DNA from 2 places in the Acetobacteroides hydrogenigenes genome. Region 1 is predicted to be linked to the other one. Evidence: riboswitches for the same ligand, from Rfam matches in the RefSeq annotation. Region 1 holds a riboswitch; the other holds the start of a gene.
The links. Region 1 has a riboswitch for cobalamin ahead of CLV25_RS12940 (TonB-dependent receptor plug domain-containing protein). Riboswitches for the same ligand answer to the same signal wherever they lie in the genome.

Region 1 (8,673 bases):
AGGCAGAGTATGGACTCGCAACCAGCTGCTGCAGCTTCTAGAAGCTAATCCCGATAAGCTATTTGTGATAGACCAATCGTACGCCACATTTTGCACCGAAGAGCTACTGCATGCTACCGATGTGCTCGATTATAGTAACCTGATAATTATTGGGTCGCTTACCAAGTGCTACGCCATTCCTGGTATCCGAGTGGGCTACGTGGTGTCTGCCGCCGATAATGTGGCGCAGTTGCTTCAGGTTCGCATACCGTGGTCGGTTAACACCATTGCGGTAGCCGTTGCCAAGCATTTTATTGTAAATGGCGATAAGTACCCGCTGCCCTTAGTGCGTTGGCTTACCCAAAAGGAGCAGCTATGCGAGCAGCTCGCTGCTATTGATTTTGTAGAGGTTCTACCCTCGGAAACCCCATTCTTCCTGCTGAGGCTAAAGAGGGGTAATGCAGCCCAGCTAAAGCAGTATCTTATAAAGGAGTATGGGTTGCTCATACGCAACGCCTCCAATTTCCGTGGGCTAAACGCCTCATATGTGCGCATCTCTCCTCAGGATGATGCCATCAACCAAAAACTTGTAAATGCGCTGAAGCAATGGAAACCGTAAACACTGCTATAGCAGGGCTCATTCTGGGGTATCTCCTCGATTTGCTGCTTGGCGATCCTGCTTGGCTTCCGCATCCTATCGTACTATTTGGGAAGATGGTTCATCATTGTGAGAAGCTGTTGCGACGTGGAAGCGTTCTTATCGCAAAGGGTGCTCTTGGTGCTTTCGCTTTGGTAGGCATAACCTTTGTCCTATTCTTTGGATTGATGCATTGGGTAAAGCAGCTTCCACTTGTCGTGGGGATTGGCATTACAGCCCTCTTTGTCTTCTACGGATTGGCGAATCGTACGCTTATTTGGGAGGTGCGCAACGTATTTAAGTCATTAGAGAAAGATATTGATAGCGGCAGGAATGCCGTAGGACGCATTGTAGGGCGCGATACTTCCGCGCTAACTGATGCGCAAATACGCAAGGCAGCTCTCGAAACGCTCTCCGAAAACCTGAGCGATGGGGTGGTTGCGCCACTCTTCTACTATGCGCTGCTTGGCATTCCGGGGATGATGGCCTACAAGATGGTTAACACGCTCGACTCCATGTGGGGCTACAAAAACGAGCGATTCCTCCTCTTCGGTCGTGCGGCTGCCCGCTTAGACGATGTTGCCAACTTTATTCCATCACGCCTTACCGCATTGCTTATGGCAACAGTATCGTTTAGCTGGCGCTCGTTTGATTTCATTGTAAGATTCGGATCAAAGCATACTAGTCCAAACTCAGGTTATCCCGAGGCTGCTTTGGCAGGCATTCTAAATTGCCAATTTGGTGGCGGTAGCTACTACGGAGGCGTATTCCATAGCAAGCCTACCATTGGCGAATACAGTAGGACGTTTACAATGGAAGATATGCAGGTGGCAACTCGTGTGAACCATTTGGTAACGCTGGTTGCAGTGCTAATAATATCGTTAACCCTAACGCTGCTGCCATGAACGGACATTTTGTGATAAGCGGAGGTCCGGGCACAGGCAAATCGACGCTGATAGCAGCGCTACGCGAGGCAGGTATGCCCTGCTTCGACGAGGTGTCGCGCCAGATAATTGTGGAAGCCAACAAAAACGGCACCGACCTGCTGCCATGGAGCAACCTGGAGGCTTTTGCCGCCGAGTGTCACCGTCGTATGAAAGCCCTACTACTCGAAAAGGAGGTGAAGGGGCTCTGCTTTTACGACAGGGGCATTCCAGACATCATTGCCTACCTGCGCAATGGTGGTAAACCTGTTCCTGAATACCTATTTAGCGATGGTAAACGCTACGCCAAGCAGGTTTTGGTGGCTCCTCCATGGCAGGAGATATTTGTGAACGATAGCGAGCGACCTCAATCCTTCGAGGAGTGCCAAAGACTACACAACCTGCTGCTGGAAGCATATACCGAATTGGGCTATCGGGTAGTGATGCTGCCAAAGGTTTCGGTGGAGCAGCGGGTGGCATTTGTAATTAGCACCATGCGCGAGTTCAGTGTACAGGAGGAAATGTGCTGCATATAGAAAAAGAAAACCGGAAGTGGAGCAAAGCGAAATGTTGCTGCTTTTATGCTCCCACAGCCAGTAGGAAGGAAAGTGAAGCTGCATTTTAGCACCCACGGTCAGTGGGAAGGAAAGTGAAGCTGCATTTTGGCTCCCACGGCCAGTGGGAAGGAAAGCGAAGCTGCATTTTGGCTCCCACGGCCAGTGGGAAGGAAAGCGAAGCTGCATTTTGGCTCCCACGGCCAGTAGAGGAGGTAATTCTTCAAAACGAAGGCCCCTAGGCGGGGGTAAGTTGAGAAACAAATAAAAAAGATCATACAATGAATAGAAATCTAATCGCATTCATTCTTTTGGCTGTAAGCCTCATTGGAGTTTCCTGCAACAAGGGTGGCAGCAAAAGAGCTGGAATGAAGGATGGAAAGAAAGTTGAATTGCAGGATGCAAAAGGCTTTACCATAACCGAATTCGACGGCTACAAGGTAGTAGAAGTGGTGAATCCTTGGAAGGATTCGGTGCTGCTGCACCGCTATATTCTGGTAAGTAGAGAAGCTTCCATTCCCGACAATCTGCCCGAAGGCGATGTGGTTCGTGTTCCTGTTTCAAAAATATCGTGCCTCTACTCGGTTTTTGTCGGCTCGCTCGAACTCCTCGGCCAGGTATCGACCATCACAAGCGTTGCCGAAGAGCGTTACATCGAGAATCAAATGGTAAAGCAAGGAATTGCTAGCGGCAAAATTAAGCTGCTTGGCGAGGCTTCGGCAGTAAACGTCGAGGGGCTTATCGACTCCAACCCCGATATTGTTCTGGTTTCACCATTCAAGGATATGGGATACGGGAAGATGGATAAGGCCGGTATTCCGATTGTTGAGGTGGCCTCGTATATGGAGAACAGTCCGCTGGCACGCGCCGAGTGGATTAAGTTCTTTGCTCTTTTTTACGGAAAGGAGAAGCAGGCCGATTCGATCTATTCTGCCCTCTGCGATAGATACGGTAAGGTTCGCGAAATCGCAAAGGGGGCAAAGGTTAAGCCCTCCATATTTGCCGATAAGAAATTTGGTCAGGTGTGGAATATGCCTAGCGGCAATAGCTACATGTCCAGCTTTTTTAGGGATGCAGGTGCCAGCTATTTATGGGACGATGTGAAGCAAAGCGGGGTAATTCCGCTCTCCTTCGAAGCCGTTTATCAGAAAGCAGAAAATGCCGACTACTGGCTGGTAAAGTACAACAAACCTCAGGATATGACCTACGACGATCTTGGAAAAGAGTACGATGGATACAAGATGTTCAAGGCGTACAAGACCCGTAAGGTTATCCACTGCAATACCAACCGAATTTCGTACTACGAAAAGGGCGTGATGGAGCCAGATGTGATTCTTGCCGACTTGGTAAAGATTCTTCATCCGGAGCTGCTTCCCAATCATAAGCAGGTATACTTTCAGCTGATGAAGTAATGAGAAGACCTGCTGTAAATACAACGATTGTAGCGGTATGCGCGGTTCTAATTGCCGTTCTCTTTTTGGCAAACCTTGCCTACGGCTCAATCCATATACCAATTGATGCTGTAACCCGAATCCTTCTTGGTGGCGATGGAGAACGCACATCGTGGACCAACATTGTGCTGGTTACGCGCCTACCACAGGCAATAACAGCGCTGTTTGCCGGAGCTGCGCTCGCTGTTAGCGGGCTGATGCTGCAAACTATGTTTCAGAACCCGCTTGCCGGACCATCACTGTTGGGTATTAGCGCAGGTGCTAACCTTGGTGTGGCTATCGTTATGCTTTTTTTGGGTGGAACCATGGGGCAGTACGGATCGCTGGGCATTGGCGGACACCTTTTGGTGGTAGTTTCTGCTTTTGTTGGCGCATCTGCCATTCTTGGTTTGGTATTGGTGCTGTCGAATTACATAAAAAGCAACTTGGTGCTGCTCATAGCGGGCATCATGATTGGATATATCGCCTCATCGGCCATATCGATACTAAATTTTTACGCCTCGCACGAAAATGTGCATGCCTTTGTGATGTGGGGTATGGGCGATTTCTCCAGTATATCGCTAAAGCAGATACCATTCTTCGTTACTGCGGTGAGTGTTGGACTGCTTATCGCGCTTTTACTCATCAAATCGCTGAATGCGCTGCTGCTGGGACAACGGTACGCCGAAAATTTGGGAGTTGCACTGCAAAAAACTCGCTTGCTGATTCTTCTTAGTGCCGGATTGCTGATTGCGGTAACCACCGCATTCTGCGGACCAGTTGCTTTCCTAGGACTTGCGGTTCCCCACATTGCTCGGATGCTGCTCGGATCGGTAGATCATCGTTCGCTGCTGCCGTTTACGCTGATTTTAGGAGCGCTATTGGCTCTTCTGTGTAATCTGCTAACCACGCTGCCGGGCTCAGGATCTATTCTGCCACTAAACGCTATAACGCCGATGCTAGGAGGACCTGTTATGCTTTACGTAATCCTTAACAGGAGCAAAAGTCAAGGTTTAAACTAAAAAGATTGCCATGAGAAACCTGCTAAAGACAACCGATCTTAATATTGGCTACCAGCTACGTGGCGAACAAAAGGTGGTGCACCAAAAGATGAACCTTAGCTTAGCCAAAGGCGAGCTGACATCGCTGCTAGGTGTAAATGGGGTTGGCAAATCAACGCTCCTAAGGACGTTGGCTGGCTTTCAACCCAAGTTATCGGGCGATATATTGCTTGATGGAAGATCTATCGACAGTTTTTCGCAGCGCGAGCGGGCTAAGCTGGTAAGCGTGGTGCTTACCGATCAGGTGGTGGTGGGCGATCTGTTCGTCTACGAAGTGATAGCCCTTGGCCGTCATCCCTATCTGGGCTTCTTTGGGCGACTAACCTCGGAAGACCATAAGGTTATCGAAGAGGTTGTTCATAGCGTAGGTATCGGCGAGCTAACCCACCGTCGCATCAGCTCGCTGAGCGATGGCGAGCGACAAAAGGTGATGATTGCAAAGGCGCTTGCACAGCAAACGCCAATAATCATTCTGGATGAGCCAACGGCTTTCCTTGATCTTCCCAGCCGTATCGAGATAACCATGCTGCTGCGCAAGCTCACCGATAAAATGGATAAGGCGATACTTCTTTCGACGCACGACTTGGATTTAGCGCTCGATCTTTCCGATAAGATTTGGCTAATGGGTAAGGAGCGTGAAGTAGCATGTGGCGCTCCCGAGGACTTGGTGCTATCGGGTGCATTCAACTCCTACTTCGAGCGCGACAGCATCATCTTCGACCGAAGCATCGGACGCTTCCGTTTAAATGAGAAGCACGAGAAACTAATATCTCTTGATGCCGATGCAGGAAGCCACTTCTGGATCGAAAAGGCGTTGCATCGTAATGGGATTGCCGTTGCAAATAAGAATGTAAAAGCAGAAAACCATCTTCGGGTGGTTAGAGATGCCACGAAACCGTACAAGTTGGTCTCGGTTGGCTGTAAAGAAATGGAATTTGAAACAATAAACGAGCTACTAGTAGAGCTGAAAAATTGATATACTCCTTACCGCAAGGTGAAAGGGACGCCTTTAAAAGGGAATCAGGTGCAAATCCTGAGCAGACCCGCTACTGTAACCGTCAGCAACATCCTGATAAGTGGTCACTGCCTAATGGTGGGAAGGCACAGCGATGCGACGGAAGCCAGGAAACCTGCCTTGTTGGTGCAAACGATGATGCCCTCGTGGGAGTAGGGCTATTGTTTAATTTATTATAACCATTAAATGAAAAAGGTTTTAGTTGCGGCATTGCTTGTTGCCGGATTAATTCGAACAGCAGGTGCTGCAAGTGCCTACGAATCTGACAGCATAAAGATGAACCTCAAGGTAGATGAGGTGGTAGTTGTTGGACAGCGGATGGCAGTAAAGAAGGAGAACGTCTCTCAACGTATCGAGATGATTCATTTAGCTCTTATCGAAAGGGCTCCACAAAAAGATTTGACCTCTATTCTTAAGGAAAATGCGGGGCTCGATGTGGTGCAGTATCCCGGCATTCTTTCGGGGGTGAGCATCCGTGGCTTTCGCCCCGAAAATGGGAAGTTGAACTCCAAAACGCTAATACTAATAAACGGTCGCCCTGCAGGAAGTGCCAACTTAAGCATGATAGATCTATCGAACGTCGAAAGGATTGAAGTGCTCAAAGGTCCTGCATCGGCGCTTTACGGTCCAACGGCAATGGGTGGCGTTGTAAACATCATCACCAAAAATAGCAAGGGGGCTATTGGTGGAACAGCATCCTTCAGCTACGGATCGTGCGATAAGGTAAACTCGTCGGTGTCGGTGGGTGGTTCTATCGCACCTAAGCTCGATTTTGATGCCGGATTCTCCATCTCGAATAACCCCAAAGATTACAAGATGGGCAAGGGGAACATCTTTAGAGGATGGCTCGGCGGCGGCGAGGTTACCAACTTCTACAAGAAGACTGGAGCAGAGACTACCGATCCCGATAAGCGTGGCGATGGAGACACCCGTCCGTTTACTAAGTACACCAAAACCAACATGGATCTACGCTTGGGCTACGATATCTGTCGCGATTGGAAGCTGAATGCCTACGTAAACCGCTCTATTGCCAACGATGTGGAGTCGCCCGGCGACATAGCGTATGGAACAACTCCTACCCGCAAGGATTTGAACTATACTTCCGGCGATATCTCGCTAACCGGATCAATTGGTCGTAACGTAACCGCAATGGTAAAAGGATACTATGGCAGGGATGTTTCGGATGATGAGGTGATTTATGAGAAGAAGGCGTTTGTTACTCCTTACCTATCGATATCGAGGGAACTGGAGTGGAGCGGAGTGCAGGCGCAAAGCGTTGTTCGCATTAATCAGCATCATATTACCATTGGCGTTGATTATGCCCACTCGCAATCGCTAAGCGAGCGCTACAACAACCTTGGGGAGCGAATCAAGCCATACAATCAGGACTTCGCACTAAGAAATTTTGGTCTTTACGTTCAGGGTAATCTCGAATTCTTTAAGGGCAAGCTGTTGGCCAGCCTTGGAGGTCGTTACGACTTCAACAAGTACGACCTAAAGCAAACCGAGAAAATGACCAATCCTGCCAATAAGGAGAATAACGCCATCTTTAGCCCTAGCTTAGGCATAACCTACAAGGTACTACCGGGGCTATCCATCAAGGCCAATGCCGGGAGCGGCTTCTCCTATGCCGATGTTTACCAGCTGGCCGGCTACTCAGAGGTGTTCGACACCAAAAATAAGACGGTAGCCATCACCGTAGGAAATAAGAATTTGAAGAACCTTGAATCGAAATCGTTTGATCTTGGAGTATCATACAATAAGAATGGCTGGAGCACTGAGCTTGGCTACTTTAGAACAGAGTCGAAGAATAACGGCGTACAGGTATTTGTGGATGTAACCGCCGATAACCTGAACAACCTTGAGGTGAAGTACACCACCAAAGATGGCAAGTTCATCTATGCCGATGGAAGCGAGATCAAGGGACTGAACACTTTCCAGAATGCCAGCACCGGTACAATTGATGGTCTTGAGGCTAGCGTTGCCTATAACTTTGGCTATCTTGCAGCAAATCGATTCGATTTAACCTCGTACATCAAGTTCACCTCCATCCTAAACGCTAACGAGGAGCTCGATGAGTACGGCTTAGGTAAGATGAGTCACCGCATGCTTAATGTAGCCGACAATAATATCGTCTATGGAACCGATTACAAGAGCAACAAGCTATCAGCAGGCTTCAAGGGACGCTACGTTGGCTACCGCTACGACCGTAACTGGAGCTTCTACGATCAGTACGTAGAGGTGCGTTACCCTCAAATGATGACCTTGGATCTATATTTAGGTTACGATGTAACCAAAAAGATAAGTCTGATGGGCTATGTAAGCAACGTAACCGACGAGAACTACTACGAGAAGCGTGGGTATAACCTTCCTGGAAGAATGTTCTCGATGAAGGCTACTATAAACTTCTAATGAAACAATTCTACACCGATGGAATCACGACACACGACACATGTATCACGAAAGACGACAGAATATACGGGTATTGGATGTCAAATATAATTGGCGTAAGCCTCGTGATACTTGATACGTGCGTCGTGATACCATATATGAGTTGCTAACTTTTAATACTTACTGGATGGCATCTAAAATTATTCTCATTACCGGTGGACAGCGCTCAGGAAAGAGCAGCTACGCTCAGCGATTGGCTCTCGAGTTGGCTGAAAATCCCGTTTACTTGGCCACCTCGCGCATCTGGGACGATGATTTTCGTCTTCGTGTGGAACGCCATCAGGCAGATCGTGGTCCGATGTGGACCAACATCGAAGAGGAGAAACTCCTCAGCCGCCACGACCTCGCTAACCGTGTGGTGGTGGTAGATTGCGTGACTCTTTGGGCTACCAACTTCTTTTTCGATAACGATTCGGATATCGAGAAGTCGCTGGAGGAACTTAAGGCGGAGCTTGCGCAGCTCGTAGAGCAACCTGCCACCTTCATTTTTATCTCCAACGAGATTGGGATGGGCGGTCATGCCGAGAATGCCATCCAACGAAGGTTTACCGACCTGCAGGGCTGGCTAAACCAGCACATCGCATCAACGGCCGATGAGGTGGTGCTGATGGTGTCGGGAATTC
Region 2 (8,673 bases), on a different contig from region 1:
GTTCCAGATGTTATCTATCCGTGCGAATGGTCGCATACCGCCCCAGCTAAAGTGCATCTGTGCTTCAACCACAACCGAGCCTATGCTGTACGGATTCAGCCAGTCGGTGTTGCTGATGTAGTAGCGCCTACCCGTATACGAATGTGCGTACCGGATGCTATACCACTTTGTTTGAAGGTAAATAGCGGCGCTTCCTTTGTATTTCGGCTTGTACGGAAGCTGCTGTCCTTTTACAGCCGATCCCGAGGTCTGATCGGTCGATCGCGTAAACAGCCCCGAGAGATCCACCCCCAGCGTGGTACGATTCAGCTGCTGCTTGGCCGTAATGTTGGCCTCGGCACCTCTCGACCATACCGACTTCACGTTTTGAGGAGTCCAGATCGACCCGCTTGGCATCCACAGAATCCAGTTGTCGACGTTGTTGTTGAATGCAGCCGTCTTTACCGAAAGCAAGAACCCTTTCTTCATGTACAGGTAGTCCAGCCCCAGCTCTTCGCCGTAGCCGTCTTCCGGTTTCAGATCCGGATTTCCCCATCCCGTCCAGTACAGATCGTTAAACGAAGGCACTCGGTAGTTTCGCGATACGTTCCCCCTTAGCTGTAGCCCAGGTAGTAGCCTTTTTTGTAAACCTACCGACCAAGTCATAGGCGATGCATCGCCATTTATAAGCTCCTGCCGAATGCTTGCAAATGCCTCGAACCCACCATTGCTGGTGCGGAAGCGATATCCAAGCACACCGGCAGGTCGGTATCGCTCTTTGGCGTCAGGATAGTTGGTAGAGGAGGCTCTCTCGTACGATGCGTTTATACCGCCCTCCAGCGTGCTGCCCGCGCTAAGGGTCACAATGGCTTCGCCCTCCAGCTGTCCCTGTGTGGTATGGTGATTCGATCGTTCTATGCCCGGATTGCGGTATTTCTGCCAGTCGTTAAAGAGTGCCGACTTTACGTTGAAGCGAACCCGATGGCGCGTAGCTTGCCATTGCGCTGCTGCTCTAAGAAAACGGTTGTAGTCGTATTCGCTGCTCATGGTGTTGCTCACCATCGGGGGGTACTGGTTGTATCCGTCCTGTCCCCAAACCGATACCACCAGCTTGTCGTTGCCAGTAAGCGCAAATGTTCCGGTTTCCATGATTCCGCCCTTGGAGTAGCGGGCGTTTATCTGCCTATCGCGGTTGTCGCTGCTGTTAACTTTGTAGTCGTTCTCGGCTTCGGTGTAGAATAGTCGGGTGGATAGCGCCATTTTAGAGCCGCTGTAGGTGTGCTTGGCTCCGGTGTACGAAAGGCCGTAGCTACCTACCGACTGCATCACCTCGCCGCTATGCCCTTCGCCAAGATTCAGGGTGTTGTCCAGGTGAATAACTCCGCCAATGGCACCGCTGCCAAACAGCGCGCCGTTTCCGCCCTGCTGTACCACCACTTGATCTACAAAGAAGGTAGGGATGCTTCCGAAGTTAACCCCGGCGTTCATGGTGCTCTGCAGGTTGATGCCGTTCCAGAGCACGGCCGTATGCGAAGAGTTTAATCCGCGCATCGACACGTTCGAGGTCCCTCCCGGACTGTAGCTGTTTACCGTAACCGCAGCTTGGCTGGTAAGCAGTTCGGAGAGTAGCATGCTGCTGTTCTGCCGAAGTTCGGTTGGCGAAACTATTTTTAGCGATAGCCCCGACGTGTAGCGCTTAAGTTTGCTGCTTACCACTACCTCTTTAAGGTGTATGGTATCCGCAATGGGCCTTTCCTCAGGAAGATTCCCTGGAATGGAAAGCGCGCTAAAAAGAAGAACGTTAAGTAACATGTTTTACAAATGATCAAAATCGTTAGCGATTCAACCATTTAAAACCTGCGAATAAAAAGATGTGATGCTGTAAGCAATGTAAAAGAATTACACCAAGCCCTTTATCCGAAAGCTATAAATGTTCACGTTCTGGCAGGTCTTCTGGCTTGTTCCCCTTTTATCGGCCTTCCCGTCCCAACCGGACAGTGGCATTTGGATGGTGATAAAAGGTTTTGGTAGAACTTACAGCAGCGGTAACTGCTCGGGATTTTCACCCGATTCCCTTTTCGCCCCGCATATGGCGGAAACCAAAACTGGCGCAAAGATAGGCTTAATTTATGTACTCAAAGGCGAATTAGCTTTTTTCTTTTCAGATTTCCTAAAAGTGCCCCACTTTTCGGCTTTTGCTAAATGCTAACCGTATCATGTTAATTTTTTTTTGCAATAATGTTTGCTACAATCGGTAAAAGAATATTTTTGCAAAATGCCTTATTCAGAAACAGGTGCGGAGTGAATGGATTATCCACTATCTCTGCACCTTTTGTTTCTAAGCTTAGGCATGAGCTAGCCATGCTATTGTATCCTTCTGTAACAATCCTACGACAATCGATTAACGCTAGATGTAAGGCGTTTGGAGTATGTTGGCAGAAATAGCTAACTTCGTGGCTGGATGTATAACTACTGCATCTTTCAACATCAAATTTTATGCAACAACGTAAAAAGGATGCCGTTCGCCTTAATAAGCTAATTAGCGACGCTGGGTTTTGTTCGCGTCGAGAGGCCGACGAGTATATTGCGCAAGAACGCGTTACCGTTAATGGACATACCGCAGAAGTGGGCGATAAAGCTTTTAAAACAGACTTTATTCGAATTGACGGAGAGCCGCTTCGATTTGTTGAAAAGGTTGTGGCAGAAAAGAAACAGCCCGAATTTCGCTCTAAACGTATAGGTCGAAACCTAGGGACAGAGGAAAAAAAGTCCAAACCAGTTCCGGCAGAAAAGGAATATGAGCGAGCGCCTAAGGGAGGTAAGCAGTCGGGTAAAACAGGTCTCGTTAAAAAGGCTGATTCAAAAGAAAGAGCATCAACAAAGCCCGAAAAGAAGGTAGGTGCTGCAAAAAAATGGTTCTCTAGCCGCAAAAAGTAGCCAACAACCTGTACTCTTCGCTTTTCATTTCATAAGTTTGTGTGAAATATCACCGCTAAGCCCAAAGTCTGCATTAATAATGTTTCGAAGAATTGCTGCAACGATATCTCTGTTCACCCGAATTCCTATTGCACGATGGATGTCAATCTCCCATGTGGAATACGGGAGAACCGCTCCATTTTATGCTATTGTAGGATGGATTGTTGGTGGGCTTGTTGCGCTGGTATTCTACTTGGTCGATTTCCTATTTACCCAACCCGTTACGGTTGCCATTGCGTTAACCTTTTCTGTTTTTTTGACAGGAGGTTTGCAGGAAGGAGGCTTAGCCTATTTCTTCGATAACCTAGGAGGTAGGCATGGGCAACGCTTCTACGTTAAAAATAGGACCGATAAGCAAATTGGCATACAAGGTATTCTTGGTGTTGCGCTAGCGCTGATACTTCAGTTTGCAATACTGCAAGAGCTAAGCCCCGCTTTGGTTCCTTGGATTATCCTTTCGGGCGAAAGCTTATCGCGCTTGGCAACCATTACATTAATAGATACCAATAGGTACCTACGGCCAAAGGAAGGATACGATGCCGCCCCGGCTTTTAGTAAGTTGGGTATAGATGGCTGGCTTATTGTTCTGGCTACAGGAACTCTTCCATTTTTGCTAACGCTTAAGTTGAAAATTTGGTTTGCGATTATACCTCTGGTTGCCGTTCGTATTATTATGGAGATTTTCTTTAAACGATTTAGGGGCGGAGTTAACTTTGAGGAGTGTTTGGCAACTCAGCAGTTTTGCCTGATCGCATTTTACTTAGGTGTTTCAGCAATTCCTAATGTATAGATAGGTCTCGTAAAAGCATTAATGCTAAAAGGCCTCGAAGAATGCTTCTTCGAGGCCTTTTTATTGAATAGTTTAATGCTCGCGTATCGTTGCGTTTGGGTATAAACGCAAAAAAGGGTAAGCTACTTACATCGCACCGCTACAACCGCTTACCCTTGCTACCTTCCGGTCCTGGGGGGATTCAGCAGGAGCTGGTCGTGTAAGACTTACCCGGGCACAAAAGTACAACAAAATCCGAAGAAGCCAAATAAAATATGCAGGCATTCGCCAAAACTGCTATCTTTGACAATCATTAACCATTAAACGCAAACTTATGGAAGAAGAAGTAAAGGTATCGACATCAGAGATGCTTAAATCGGCATCAATGAATGGTGTTTACGTGTCATTAGTTCCAATTGTCATTGCTGTCCTGATCTTTGTAATGAATCCTTCATTTATAATGATGGGGGTATTGGGTATTCTTTCTTTTATTTTGACTTACATTTTGGTAGTGGTTCTTTCGATCAAGTATCGTAAAGAAAAGCTCGATAACAGGATGAAGTATGCCGATGCGCTGGTGTACACCCTGGTAGTGGGGTTAGTGGCAAGCATAATCTCCTCCGTTTTCAGCGCCTTTTACCAGTATGTTATAGATCCATCGTACATTGATAACATGGCGGTAAGAATGCAAAACTTTATGGAAGCTCAGAATGTTCCTCAAGCGCAGGTTGACGAGGCCATTGATGAAATAATGAAGGCTAAGGAAGTCGGAGCCTTCTTGGTTTCACAGCTTAAGTCTATTTTGATTTTTAACTTGCTAATTATCCTATTTGCACCTTTATTTGTAAAGAAAAGTGCACCTGTTTTTTAGGAACAGAGTTTTAAGGGTAAAATTTGACTAATGAGTAAGTTAGATATTTCGGTAGTAGTTCCGTTGTACAACGAGGAGGAGTCGCTCCCCGAATTGGCAGAGTGGATTGATAGGGTTATGAAAGCCAACGGCTTCTCTTTCGAGGTAATTATGGTCGACGATGGAAGTACCGATGACTCTTGGAGTGTTGTTGAAGAGTTGGCCTCAAAGTATTCCTTTGTTAGAGGAATTAGTTTTCTTCGCAACTATGGGAAATCGGCTGCGCTATATTCAGGATTCGATGCGGCTCAAGGCGATGTGGTGATTACCATGGATGCCGATTTGCAGGATAGCCCTAACGAGATCCCTGAGCTTTACCGAATGATAGTTGAAGAAAAGTACGACCTTGTGTCGGGTTGGAAGCAAAAGCGCTACGATCCCATCGGGAAGAGGCTTCCTAGCAAGTTCTTTAACGCCACAGCTCGTTTGGTTAGCGGCATTAAGCTCAACGATTTTAACTGTGGGCTTAAGGCGTATCGACGTAGAGTTATTAAGAGCATTGAAGTCTATGGAGAGATGCACCGCTATATTCCCGTTCTTGCAAAGCAGGCTGGCTTTAAGCGAATTGGAGAGAAAGTGGTAGAGCATCAGGCTCGAAAGTATGGCGTCACAAAGTTTGGTTGGGAGCGTTTTATTCATGGGTTCTTGGATCTGCTCTCAGTTGTGTTTGTGTCTAAATTCGGTAAAAAGCCAATGCACTTTTTTGGAACACTTGGCATAATAACCTTTTTAGTGGGAGGTATCTTATCCGGATTTATGATTGGCGAAAAGATATACCATCTAGCCAACCATATGAAGGTAAGAGAAGTTACGGACCAGCCTCTATTCTACATTTCGCTAACATTGGTTATTATAGGAGTGCAGCTCTTTCTTACAGGTTTTCTTGGAGAATTGGTTTCAAGAAGTTCTAGTGAGCGTAATAGCTACCAAATAGACAAAAGATTGTAAGATAAAATGTAAAAAAGGAGCCCTTAGCAAGGGCTCCTTTTTTGTTGACAGCGTCTCTTTTCTACCTGGAAAGAGGATGCTGTTTTGAAGCTTTCTTAAAAGATTAGTATCACTTCCCTTTTTTTAGCGGTCATCTAAATTCCTATACTTCCCCCCATTTCTGAAAAAAAAATTTTATCTTTAAAATTGTTTGGGGATAATTTTAAAGATCGCCAGATAAATACTAGATTCGCAGTATTAGTTAACGAGTTTTTTTGTACTAAAAACATGATAATAATGAAGAAGTTACTAGTTGTTCTGCTAGCATTGGTTGTTTTATCTGGAGTTGTGTCGTCATGTGCAAGTTCTTCAAAGCCTTGTCCTGCATACCCACAAGCACCAAATCGGAGGTAGTATTTCTTTGACCTTTCTAGTGTAACTTTTCAGGGGAATTCTTACAAGCCCTTAAGGGAGGGCGTTTTAGTTGGCTGGCTGTCGTTTGAATCATCTAAGATTTTTAAGATCAACAATGTAAATTAGTAATATTTTATACTATTACAATTGTTGGGCTGTTTGTTGGGGGTTGATGTATCCTCTAATTTGCTATCTTTGTGAATCGATAAACAGCAATTTATTTCATTATAACATTTAAGCTATGGCTAAAATCAAAGTTGGTATCAACGGATTCGGAAGAATCGGACGCTTAGCATTCCGTGCTGCACAAAAGCGTAATGATATGGAAGTTGTTGCAATCAACGACCTTATCGATGTTGAATACATGGCCTACATGCTAAAGTACGACTCTGTTCACGGTCGTTTTGATGGCACTGTAGAAGTAAAAGATGGACAGCTTATCGTTAATGGTAACGCTATCCGTGTAACAGCTTGCAAGAACCCAGCCGATATTAACTGGGGTGCTGTAGGTGCAGAGTATGTTATTGAGTCTACAGGTTTGTTCCTTACCAAGGACGCTTGCCAAGCTCACATCGAAGGTGGTGCAAAGCGTGTTGTAATGTCTGCTCCATCAAAGGACGATACCCCAATGTTCGTTATGGGTGTTAACCACACAACCTACAAGGGTGAGCAATTCGTATCAAACGCATCTTGTACTACTAACTGCTTAGCTCCTCTTGCTAAGGTTATCAACGATAAGTTTGGTATTATTGAGGGTCTTATGACTACAGTTCACGCTACTACCAACACTCAAAAGACTGTAGATGCTCCATCTGCTAAGGATTGGAGAGGTGGTCGTGCTGCTAATGGCAATATTATCCCATCATCAACTGGTGCTGCAAAGGCTGCTACTAAAGTTATCCCTGAACTTAAGGGTAAGCTTACTGGTATGTCTTTCCGCGTTCCAACTCTTGACGTATCTGTTGTTGACCTAACTTGCCGTATCGAGAAGGCTGCAACCTACGACGAAATCAAGGCTGCTGTTAAGGCTGCTTCTGAGAACGAGTTGAAGGGTATTCTAGGATACACTGAAGATGCTGTTGTATCTACCGACTTTATTTCTGATCCACGCACCTCTATCTTCGATGCTGAGGCTGGTATCATGCTTAACCCTAACTTTGTTAAGCTAGTATCTTGGTACGATAACGAGTGGGGTTATTCAAACAAGGTTCTTGACCTTATCGCCCACATGAGCACTGTAAAATAGTCTAGTACTATATAAAATAAAAAGGCCGACAATTGTCGGCCTTTTTATTTTTAGAGCTTTTCTATCTATTCGTACCTCAGGGCTTCAATTGGATCAAGTCGTGCTGCCTTTACGGCGGGAAGGTATCCAGAGGCTAAACCTACCCCAAAACTTAGCAGAATCCCAATGGCAATCCATCCCCAGGGAACAATAAAAGGACTCCCTATTAATGATGATATTACGTTGCCAATTAAAACACCTAGTATAATACCCAGCATCCCCCCCATTTGGCATATCATAATCGATTCGAAAAGGAACTGCTGCTTGATGTTTTTAGATTTTGCTCCTATGGCTTTTCGAACCCCTATCTCCTGCGTTTTTTCTGCAACTGCAACAAGCATAATGTTCATTAGGCCAACGGCAGCACCAAGCAGGGTTATAAAGCCGATGAGGGTAGCCGCATAGGTAACGTACTTTAGATTTTCGATAAGAACTTTTGCTATTGCATCGCTTTTTATGATGTTGAAATCCGATGGATCTGTAGCTCTGAGCTTTCGAATGGATCGGAATAGCCCTTCGGCTTGCTTTGGAGCTTCCTTAAAGTGCATTGGGTTTCTTGGCATGACCAATATGGAGAAGGAGGATTGCTCGCGAGCGCGCAGCGTTTTGCCTATGGTGACAGGTATAATAACCATTCGGTCTGTACCTCCGCCCATCATTCCTCCTTTGCTTTTAAGGACTCCTACTACCCTATATTTCCCGCCTACAGTATTGATAATTTCCCCTGTGGCATCGGTTTTTTTCGGGAATAGCTTTTTTGCAATATCTTGACCAATCACCGCCACGTGGTTTAGGTTCTCTACCTCCGATCGAACTATTCCTCGCCCTTTCTCCATCTCATATCCAGAGTTGGTTATAAAGTTTTCATCTGCGGAAACAATGGTGTTGTTGGGATTCGTTTCGTTACCATTTCCTCGAATAATTCTGGCTCCACCTATTCGCATGTAGATGCTGATGTTCGAAGGCATCTCGTATCTTTCCTTGAATTGGATTGCTTCATTGTACGAGACATTGGGATTGTTCCTTACGCGTCCTCGAGAATCACCACCTACGCGTATGTTAAAGTCGCGGCTTGTTATGGTAAAGGAATTGGCCCCCATCATAGAAAAGGTGCTGGTGATGGAACTTTTTATAGAATCTATAGCTGTTGTGATACCAACCAAGGCCATAAGTCCGATTGCAATAATAACAATGGTAAGGATTGTTCTTAGCGGGTTCGACCTTATGGAAAGCCATGATATTCGGAGGTTTTCGTGTACAAATGCTCCTGCTCGCATATTCAATCGGTTTTTACTTATATATTTTTCTAAATGTACAAAAATCATTAGTAAAACAAAGCTTTTGCAATAGTGGCTTTGTTCATTCTATATTTTTTATTTTTGGGGAATAATTAACGACTAAAATCTTTTATAT

Region 2: another riboswitch for cobalamin. It lies ahead of CLV25_RS10490 (TonB-dependent receptor plug domain-containing protein); the one in region 1 lies ahead of CLV25_RS12940 (TonB-dependent receptor plug domain-containing protein).

Annotation. Positions count from the first base shown of each region.
Region 1 is NZ_SLWB01000014.1:94,809-103,481, forward strand. Features, by position in the region: gene CLV25_RS12910 (aminotransferase class I/II-fold pyridoxal phosphate-dependent enzyme) at 1-598, shown strand, start outside; gene cbiB (adenosylcobinamide-phosphate synthase CbiB) at 586-1,521, shown strand; gene CLV25_RS12920 (AAA family ATPase) at 1,518-2,075, shown strand; gene CLV25_RS12925 (ABC transporter substrate-binding protein) at 2,375-3,505, shown strand; gene CLV25_RS12930 (iron ABC transporter permease) at 3,505-4,545, shown strand; gene CLV25_RS12935 (ABC transporter ATP-binding protein) at 4,556-5,560, shown strand; cobalamin riboswitch at 5,561-5,736, shown strand; gene CLV25_RS12940 (TonB-dependent receptor plug domain-containing protein) at 5,786-8,011, shown strand; gene CLV25_RS12945 (bifunctional adenosylcobinamide kinase/adenosylcobinamide-phosphate guanylyltransferase) at 8,178-8,673, shown strand, end outside.
Region 2 is NZ_SLWB01000010.1:3,222-11,894, forward strand. Features, by position in the region: gene CLV25_RS10490 (TonB-dependent receptor plug domain-containing protein) at 1-1,791, opposite strand, end outside; cobalamin riboswitch at 1,906-2,098, opposite strand; gene CLV25_RS10495 (S4 domain-containing protein) at 2,476-2,916, shown strand; gene CLV25_RS10500 (adenosylcobinamide-GDP ribazoletransferase) at 2,996-3,745, shown strand; RNA gene ffs (signal recognition particle sRNA small type) at 3,858-3,957, opposite strand; gene CLV25_RS10510 (DUF4199 domain-containing protein) at 4,059-4,595, shown strand; gene CLV25_RS10515 (glycosyltransferase family 2 protein) at 4,626-5,582, shown strand; gene gap (type I glyceraldehyde-3-phosphate dehydrogenase) at 6,217-7,221, shown strand; gene CLV25_RS10525 (ABC transporter permease) at 7,287-8,537, opposite strand; gene CLV25_RS10530 (IS1096 element passenger TnpR family protein) at 8,672-8,673, shown strand, end outside.